DNA from 3 places in the Serratia sp. 25CWL12 genome. Region 2 is predicted to be linked to each of the others. Evidence: predicted binding sites of a transcription regulator. Region 2 holds the regulator's gene; each other region holds the start of a gene.
What was found. Region 2 encodes CRP, which controls carbon source genes, mostly activating them, when cyclic AMP is high. Its sites were predicted from a motif close to ATGTGANNNNNNTCACAT; they were not measured.

Region 1 (3,286 bases), 790 kb from region 2:
AACAGGTAGTCAAGGGCACCCAGTCTGTCCACCAGGCAGCTTGGCAGCGGTTGTGGCTGGATACTGACCGCACCAACCACCTCTCCGCGCCGCAGGCGCTCCTGGGTTCGAGTTTCATCTTCAACCTGCAGGTTGAGGCGGATAGGGGAATCAGCCAGCACCGGTTTTAATGCCGGTAACAACCAGGTTGCCAGGCTGTCGGCGTTAACTGCCAACGACAGCAGTAACGGTGTATCAATACCGTTATCATTACCCAGCCACTCTTCTTCCAGCAATTCCACCTGGTGTAGCAAAGCCAGTAACTTCTGGCCCTGCTCAGTAGGGCGAGGCGGCACAGTACGCACCAACAAAGGTTGACCGAACAGGTTTTCCAACTGTTTGATGCGTTGGGATACTGCCGATTGGGTGATACACAGTTTTTGTGCCGCACGCTCAAAGCCGCGTTCACGGATCACCGCGTCCAGCGCTTGTAATGTCCTATAGTCTGGGCGTTTCATCGGAGAAATATCCCTTAAAATAAATTGAGTGAAAACGATCAATACGCTTGTTGTTGGCAACCAGAACCAACTTATGCATCGACAAATGTGCGGTAGCTTAAATAAGTCTCTTTTAGCCTAAGATGTAGATGAAGATTTACCTTATAATACGTATTCGTTTTCGTACATAGGCAATGAACAGATTATGACTCAGGATGAACTCAAAAAAGCGGTAGGTTGGGCTGCATTGGAGTACGTGAAACCAGGCACTATTGTGGGTGTCGGCACGGGTTCTACCGCAGCGCACTTTATTGATGCTCTTGGAACCATCAAACATCAAATCGAAGGGGCGGTATCCAGTTCAGATGATTCCACAGCCAAACTCAAGAGCCTGGGGATCACTGTTTATGATAGTAACGAAGTGGATTCGTTGGATATCTATGTTGATGGTGCGGATGAGATCAACCGTCATATGCAAATGATCAAAGGTGGGGGCGCCGCGCTGACCCGTGAGAAGGTCATTGCTGCCATGGCTCGCCAATTTATCTGCATTGTCGATGCCAGCAAACAGGTGGATGTTCTGGGGAAATTCCCGTTACCTGTGGAAGTGATCCCCATGGCGCGTTCTTATGTAGCGCGTGAATTGGTCAAGCTGGGGGGGCTGCCAGAATATCGTCAGCACGTGGTGACCGATAATGGCAACGTGATCCTTGATGTATACAATTTGAATATTCTTGATGCGGTTGCCTTGGAAAACAAGATCAATGGCATCGCCGGTGTAGTGACCGTGGGGCTGTTTGCCAACCGTGGCGCAGATATTGCGTTGGTGGGAACCGCGGATGGTGTGAAGGTCGTCAAGTAAGAGACTCTCGGCGGCGCAGTTGATTTACTGCGCCTGCTGATACCTGTCAGCCATTCAGGCTGCATCATTTTGCTATTAAATGATATTTTCTTAAATTCAGTTTTTTTGGTGATATATATCACATTCTAATAAGAAGCATTGCCGGGCTTCTGTCTAATGACTTCCTGATGGCATTTTCCACCAGAAACGAAAGCGATGACTGTACCTTGTGTAGGGCAGCAGGCAATCGTTTGGTCTTGCCCGACGTGTAATTTTTGTTATGTTGGTAGGCGTGCTGTTGGTTTCAAGCTGGAGACAGCCAGTCTGAATGGCGATGGATAGTGTTCCACAACAGCCACTTCTGAGGTCTGAACATAGGGTCGGGTAAATGGCAAAAGTATCATTGGAGAAAGACAAGATTAAGTTCTTGTTGGTTGAAGGGGTTCATCAAAGCACCGTAGATAACCTGCGTGCCGCTGGATATACCAATATTGAATACCACAAAGGTGCGTTAGACACTGAATCGCTTAAGGCATCGATCCGTGATGCGCACTTTATCGGTCTTCGTTCGCGCACTGAGTTGTCGGAAGAGGTGTTTGCTGCCGCAGAAAAACTGGTGGCTGTGGGTTGTTTCTGTATTGGTACCAATCAGGTTGATTTGAAAGCGGCCACCAAGCGTGGCATTCCGGTATTTAACGCACCGTTCTCCAATACGCGATCCGTGGCAGAAATGGTACTGGGGGAACTGTTGCTGATGCTGCGTGGTATCCCCAGCGCCAACGCCAAGGCCCACCGTGGTCAGTGGCAAAAACTGGCTGTCGGCTCCTATGAAGCACGTGGCAAGAAACTGGGTATCATCGGTTATGGTCATATCGGCACTCAGCTCGGCATACTGGCCGAAGGGCTGGGGATGCACGTGTTCTTTTACGACATCGAAAACAAGCTGCCATTAGGTAATGCTCATCAAGTCCGTCACCTGTCCGATTTGTTAAATATGAGCGATGTGGTGACACTGCATGTGCCAGAAACACCGTCCACCAAGAATATGATCGGTGAACAAGAGTTGGCATTGATGAAGCCAGGGGCGATTCTGATTAATGCCTCACGAGGGACGGTGGTAGATATTCCGGCGCTATGTCAGGCTTTGTCTAGCAATCATCTGGCGGGCGCGGCGATTGACGTGTTCCCGGAGGAGCCAGCCACCAATAGCGATCCTTTTGAATCACCATTGTGCCAATTTGACAATGTGCTGTTGACGCCACATATCGGTGGTTCAACCCAGGAAGCGCAAGAGAATATCGGTGATGAAGTGGCGGGCAAGCTGGCGAAGTACTCTGATAACGGTTCTACCTTGTCAGCGGTCAACTTCCCAGAGGTTTCGCTACCTTCCCATGCACCAAGCTCCAGCCGTTTACTGCATATCCATGAAAATCGCCCAGGGATCCTGACGCAGATTAACCAGATCTTCGCTGAAGAAGGGGTAAACATTGCCGCTCAGTATCTACAAACCAGCGCAGAGATCGGTTATGTGGTGATCGATATCGAAGCCACCACTGAGGATGCGGCGGTGGCCTTGCAGCGGATGAAAGCGATTGAAGGCACGATTCGCGCCCGTCTGTTGTTGTAGTTGGAATCAGTTATAACGAAAGATTAGTTGTAACAGGTTATCAGCGTAAATAAGAAGGCCGGAGTGATCCGGCTTTTTGTTATTCTTGGTGCCATGCCCAGCACTTGGTGGGGGTAATAATCTCCGGTAGCGCAATATCCCATGATTCCACGGGTAAGGCGCTAACCTGCTGGCAATTATGTGCCAGCCCGATAGGGTAAGGGCCACCACGTTGCCAATGCTGCAGGGTCCGATCGTAAAATCCGCCCCCCATCCCCAAACGCCCCCCTTGTGAGTCAAAGGCCACCAGTGGCGTTAAAACCACGGCTAACTGTGATAATGGCAACACATTACGTACATCCA
Region 2 (3,286 bases):
AGTTCGCGATACTGGCGAACGCGGTCACTCCCGTGAAGCCGTGATGGATTCTGTGGTCCGTTCAATGGAAGATTATATCAACTACATCACGCCACAATTTTCACGAACCCATATCAATTTCCAGCGGGTTCCCACCGTGGATACGTCCAATCCCTTTGCGGCCAAAGCGATCCCCTCGCTGGATGAAAGCCTGGTGGTGATCCATTTCCGTGGCTTGGAACAGATCGATTTCCCCTATCTTCTAGCCATGTTGCAAGGGTCATTTATTTCACATATCAATACGTTGGTGGTACCTGGTGGTAAAATGGGGCTGGCAATGGAGCTGATTATGACGCCACTGGTGCAACGGCTACTGGAAGGCAAGAAAATCGAATAATATCGAATCATGTAGGTGGGCGGCGATTAATCTCACGCCTGTGATACTCCGTTTCATCTGCAATCCAAGCGGGTGACAAGCCCTATCGACAGTCTGCCGCAGACACAACGTTTGCACAAAAATCGCCGCAGCCCAAAACGGCACGGCGATGCTTAGCGTTATTCCGTGTCAACATGACACAGAGTAGTGCTCAATCAACTTCATGGATTTCAAAACTGTGGGTAATAGTGGCCGCTTTGCCCAGCATCAGGGAAACGGAGCAATATTTTTCGGCAGAAAGGTCTACTGCACGTTCCACCACCTTTTCGGTTAGCCCTTTTCCGGTGACAATAAAATGCAGATTGATGTGGGTAAACAGTCGAGGTGCCTCTTCACGGCGTTCTGAAGTCAGTTTCACCTCACAATCGCGCACATCATTGCGGCCTTTTTGCAAGATCGGCACCACATCGATAGCGCTGCAGCCCCCCACAGACATCAACACAATTTCCATTGGGCTTGGGGCCTTATCACCCGCATTACCATCCATCAAAATCTGATGGCCGGAAGCAGACTCCCCCAAAAATGTCAGCCCTTCTACCCACTTCACTCTTGCCTGCATATTGTTCACTCCGATTATTTTTTAAAATCAACGTACGCTTTCATAGAGAAACTGGCAACGAAACCTGACACTAATCATGCTGAAACGAGACAACACAAGACACCCGCCTCACTCTGTGCTACAAACACAGCTGCAATACTTTTTTCATGGCATCAATTTCAGGGATATATCCTAAGATCATTGGTGAGTTAATGGAACCTAGCTTGCAGCACTTAATACGAGTTAATATGCTAGTGTATAAGTGATTTTTTTACCCAGATTCGTTCAAACTGCCGGTAGGCGACAAACGAACGAGTCTACTACGGCTTGAGTGACAACGGGGATATACCTCACCTCAAAACCTGTTGATAGCCACAACTAAAACATCAGGCTATAAGCACGTTTTACAGGGAACTCTGACCCCTGTGATACAAGGCAGCGATAACAACAGAGGATAATAGCGCATGGTTCTCGGCAAACCGCAAACAGACCCGACTCTTGAATGGTTCCTGTCTCATTGCCACATCCACAAATATCCATCAAAGAGTACGCTGATTCACCAAGGTGAAAAAGCGGAAACTCTTTACTACATCGTCAAAGGTTCCGTCGCGGTGTTGATTAAGGATGAAGAAGGCAAAGAGATGATCCTCTCCTACCTAAATCAGGGGGATTTCATCGGCGAGCTTGGATTATTTGAAGAAGGCCAGGAACGAAGTGCCTGGGTAAGGGCGAAAAGTGCCTGTGAAGTAGCTGAAATTTCCTATAAGAAATTTCGCCAGCTCATTCAGGTTAACCCGGATATTCTGATGCGCCTATCTGCACAAATGGCAAGTCGCCTGCAAGTCACCTCAGAGAAGGTAGGTAACCTCGCTTTTCTTGATGTGACTGGCCGTATCGCACAAACCTTGCTGAACCTGGCAAAACAGCCTGATGCGATGACTCACCCGGATGGTATGCAAATCAAAATTACCCGCCAGGAAATTGGTCAGATCGTCGGTTGTTCACGTGAAACTGTTGGCCGCATTTTGAAAATGCTTGAAGATCAAAATTTGATTTCCGCTCATGGCAAAACCATTGTCGTGTACGGTACCCGTTAATCATTAAAGAAACGGCGCTGCAATGCGCCGTTCTTTGTCTGCTGAACAGCAAAACATGTGGCGCCGCCTGATCTACCATCCAGAAGTGAACTATGCCCTGCGACAAACGTTGGTGTTGTGCCTGCCTGTCGTTGTGGGTTTACTGCTGGGCCACCTGCAACAGGGGCTGTTGTTCTCGTTAGTGCCTGTCTGTTGCAATATCGCCGGGCTAGATACCCCTCATAAGCGCTTTTTCAAGCGCCTGATAATCGGCGGGGCACTGTTCGCTCTCAGCTGTGTTTTGTTGCAACAGGCGCTGTTGTGGCATATCCCATTACCCTTACTGATGCTTGCTATGGCGCTATTGCTGGGTGTCAGCGGGGAAATCAGCCCACTACATGCACGCTTGCTGCCCGCAGCACTGGTTGCGGCCATTTTCTCTCTGAGCATGGATGGCCTACCTATTTGGTATGCCCCGCTACTGTATGCCGTAGGCACTCTCTGGTACGGCCTGTTCACTTGGTTTTGGTTTAAGTTATGGAAAGAACAGCCAATCCGTGAATCTTTAAACCAACTCTATATACAGTTAGCTGATTATTTTGAAGCCAAATATTCGCTGCTGACCCAACATACTGATCCTGAAACCGCGCTACCGCCACTGTTGCAACGCCAACAGCAAGTGATGGACCTGATCAGTTTGCTATATCAGCAGATTAACTTTCTGCCACACGCCAATAATATGGAACAAAAACGCCTGCAACGAACGTTCCAAGTGGCACTCGACCTGCAAGAACACATTAGCGTCAGCCTCCACCAGCCAGAAGAAGTGCAAAAATTGGTGGAGCAGAGCCAAGCTGAGGCGATCATTCGTCGTAATGCTCAAGTCATCGCTGCACGTTTACGCGTTGTCGCAGAAGATATCCTCTATCATCGGCACTCTCGCCGTTTTAGCATGAAACACGAATTGGCCGCGCTGGAGAAAGTGGCTACACGGCATGCTGATAATCCCGTTGGCCAGTTTTGTTACTACCATTTCAGCCGTATTGCTCGCCTGTTACGTACACAGCATCCTCTTTATCGCCGAGACCTGATGGCCAACCAGTCACGGTTACCCTTCTGGCCTGCAGTGGTAAGCTATTTATCGTTCAAATCCAACGCACTACGCAATGCAGCCCGACTGGGGGTCATATTGGCTGTAGGCAGTAGCCTAGGCCTGCTGTTGCATCTGCCAAAACCCTATTGGATCTTACTGACCAT
Region 3 (3,286 bases), 1.5 Mb from region 2:
GCAAACGGGGATGTTGACGAAAAGCTTGCCAATAACGGTCAAAACCGCCAAAGCTGTTCCCCATGGCATGAGCATACTCACACAGGATCAACGGGCGAGGTTCATCAGGTAAACCGATCCATTTCTTGAGCGACCATTTCGGTACAGTTGGGAAGGGCTGATCCTGCTCCACTCGTGCATACATCGGGCAGAGAATATCCGTTGCTGCCGTGTTGGCCCCGCCACCTTCATATTGTACCGGGCGAGTAGGATCCTGGCTTTTAACCCAGCGGTACAGTGCATCATGGGTGCTACCATGACCCGATTCGTTACCCAGTGACCAGATAATGATACAAGCATGGTTACGGTCGCGTTGCACCATACGCGTCACGCGTTCACTCATGGCTGGCAACCAAACCGGATCATCGGCAATCCGGCTCATCGGCTGTAAACCGTGGGTTTCAATGTTGGCTTCGTCCACCACATACAGGCCATAGTGATCGCAAAGCTGATACCAACGCGGATGATTCGGATAATGGGAACAGCGCACCGCATTGAAATTATGCTGTTTCATCAGCAAGATATCCTGGCGCATTGTGGCCTCATCCATCACCTGCCCTAGTTCGGGATGGTGTTCATGGCGATTGGTACCACGGATCAACAACGGCTGACCATTAAGCTTCAACAAGCCGTTGCTGATTTCAACCTGGCGGAAACCCACGTCATAAGCCTCTGCCTCTACCAGCTCTCCGGTGGGCGATAGCAGCACGATTACGGCACGATACAGTTCTGGCGTCTCCGCACTCCATAACGCCGGTTGCTCCACTGGCAAGCGCAGCGTAGTACGGTCGTCATAAGCGCCCCGCTCATCGATGATTTCACTGCCGAAGCACTGGGTTTTCTCGGCAATCAGCCTCTCTTTACGCCACAGTTGCACCTGCACCCGGTGTTGCTGCGGTTGTTGGGCGACTACCGTTACAACCAACTCTCCCCGGCGGAAACTGTCGCTTAATGGCGTAGTGATATGGATATCACTCAAATGGCTGGCTGGTTTATGTAATAGGCTAACATCGCGGAAAATCCCGCTCATGCGCCACATGTCCTGATCTTCCAGATAACTGCCATCGCACCAGCGTAATACCATCACCGCCAGGCGGTTTTCACCCGGTTGCAGCGCGTGGCTGATATCAAACTCGGCAGGTAAACGGCTGTCTTGTGAATAACCAATCCATTCACCGTTACACCAAAGATAAAAGGCCGAATTGACACCGTCGAAAATAATCCGGGTTTGCCCCTGTGTTATCCACTCGTCATCAACACTGAATGTGAGCGAATAACACCCCGTGGGGTTTTGTTCAGGCACTAAAGGGGGGTTAACCGGAATAGGATAAGTGACATTGGTATAAATTGGTGCGTCATAGCCTGCCATTTGCCAGTTTGAAGGCACCCGCATTTCATCCGCACTGTCCAGATCGTCATGTAGCCATGCTTCAGGCACCTGTTCTGGCTGGCTAAAGTAGCTAAACTGCCAAACACCATTTAATGAAATAGACTGTGATGAAGCCTGGTCATCTCGGGCATCTTGCTCATTACGCCAACTGCGAAATGGCGGATGTGCTGGCAAGCGATGGTAGTGTGTACAGGCAGGATTCTCCCAGTCTCGACGAGATAAAACAGCACTGAGTGATTTCCCTAACTGAGATGAACTCATACATCCCCCAAAATGTTATCCGCTCACAATTAGTTGTAAAATGAACAACAAGCATAAAGGTGTAAAGCAAATATCATGGGGAAATAGATGTCGGTCACATATTCAGCAAAAGGAGTGAGGGTTGATCCCCTCAGATTGAATTTTATTTTTCGTCCAACGTGGCGATTTGACGAGCGATACGCAGCAACTCCTGAGATAAACTTTTCGGCGAGACATTTTTTTGATTCACTGCCGCTGTGGTATGCCTTTGCACCAGCGAGGTTGCCAAACGCAAAGAGCACCCATGAGACTGATGCTGCCCTTCCAGACACTGGACCAAACGTTTCACACTTTCCTGCCCTAACAAGCGGAAATCCTGCTTGATGGTGGTCAGCGGCGGGAAATAGTAAGCACTATCTTCGGTGTCATCGTAGCCAACCACCGACATTTGCGCCGGAACTTGCAACCCATACTCCTGTAATGCGCGCAGTACGCCTAACGCCATTTGGTCATTAGCCACCAATATTGCCGTCGGGTGTTTTGGCAAACTTAAAATCTGCCCAGCAAGCTGGTAACCGGAAGCGGCATCCCAATCGCCGTGAAACACAGAACAAGGTACCAATTGATGTTCGGCTAACGTCGCTAACCAGCCCTGATAGCGTAAACGACCGGAAATAGAGATCAGAGGCCCGGTAATCAGCGCAATGTCGCGATGCCCAAGAGCAACAACATGTTCGACGCCTCGTCGAGCACCTTCATAGGGATCAAACAAAATGCTAAACACCTCGGCATCGGGGTCTACGTCTAAAAACAGTGCAGGGATCTCGCCACAGGTTTGCACCATGGCATAAGCATCATCGGTTGTCAGGGGGACGTTAATCAACAAACCATCCACCCGTTGTGACAGCAGCTCATTCATCGCAGAGCGACAGGCCTGAATGCCAAGATCTTCCACCATGGAAATCACCACGTTAAAACCCAACTGGTTAGCTTGGGTTTTAATTGCCGATGCGATTTGCGAAGGTGCATGCAGTGCCAACTCGGTGGTGGCCAACCCCAGCGTAAAGCTCTGTTTACCCGCCAGCTGTTGTGCGACACGGTTTGGCACATAATTCAACGCAGCCATTGCCTGTTCGACCTTAGCACGAGTTTTATCTGAAACATGTTCGGCCCGATTTAATACCCGTGACACAGTCTGATACGACACCCCCGCATAGTCGGCGACATCATTAAGCGTGACAGATTTAGGCTTCATACAGTTTCTCGCGTAGATTAATACTAAAAATCAAGCTAATGGAGTTGAATCATAGCAGATTCAGTCTATCGATAGAGAAGCTAAACGTAGTAAGATGAAGGGGAGTATTAGCTTCAGCAAGTACAGTTGCCCGGATATTTACCTCCTCTTAACAATTATCTGGGAATAATATTAATCATTCTTATATTATCCTCTCTGGTCACATGGTAACCTATTGGTTCTGTTATGATGGGATTAAGTTTATTCATAGATAGTATTGCTGACTATCCCGTTATACTTATCAATACATTATTACAGGGCACATGGATGTTGTTGCTGGTGGTTAAAAATAATCCTTCTGTATTTGTCAGTAAAGCGTTGTA

Region 1: serA (phosphoglycerate dehydrogenase) is a predicted target of CRP. The motif match lies at 1,445-1,462, and genes of this name have one in related genera.
Region 3: ACX9GV_RS12925 (beta-galactosidase) is a predicted target of CRP. The motif match lies at 1,773-1,790, and genes of this name have one in related genera.

What each region holds. Positions count from the first base shown of each region.
Region 1 covers NZ_CM147698.1:701,405-704,690, forward strand. Annotated here, with positions in the region: gene ACX9GV_RS03080 (LysR family transcriptional regulator ArgP) at 1-497, opposite strand, end outside; gene rpiA (ribose-5-phosphate isomerase RpiA) at 682-1,338, shown strand; gene serA (phosphoglycerate dehydrogenase) at 1,706-2,944, shown strand; gene ACX9GV_RS03095 (5-formyltetrahydrofolate cyclo-ligase) at 3,024-3,286, opposite strand, start outside.
Region 2 covers NZ_CM147698.1:4,438,419-4,441,704, reverse strand. Annotated here, with positions in the region: gene ACX9GV_RS19295 (phosphoribulokinase) at 1-376, shown strand, start outside; gene ACX9GV_RS19290 (OsmC family protein) at 567-974, opposite strand; gene crp (cAMP-activated global transcriptional regulator CRP) at 1,418-2,050, shown strand; gene ACX9GV_RS19280 (YccS/YhfK family putative transporter) at 2,106-3,286, shown strand, end outside.
Region 3 covers NZ_CM147698.1:2,984,426-2,987,711, forward strand. Annotated here, with positions in the region: gene ACX9GV_RS12925 (beta-galactosidase) at 1-1,690, opposite strand, end outside; gene ACX9GV_RS12930 (LacI family DNA-binding transcriptional regulator) at 1,833-2,924, opposite strand; gene ACX9GV_RS12935 (hypothetical protein) at 3,150-3,286, shown strand, end outside.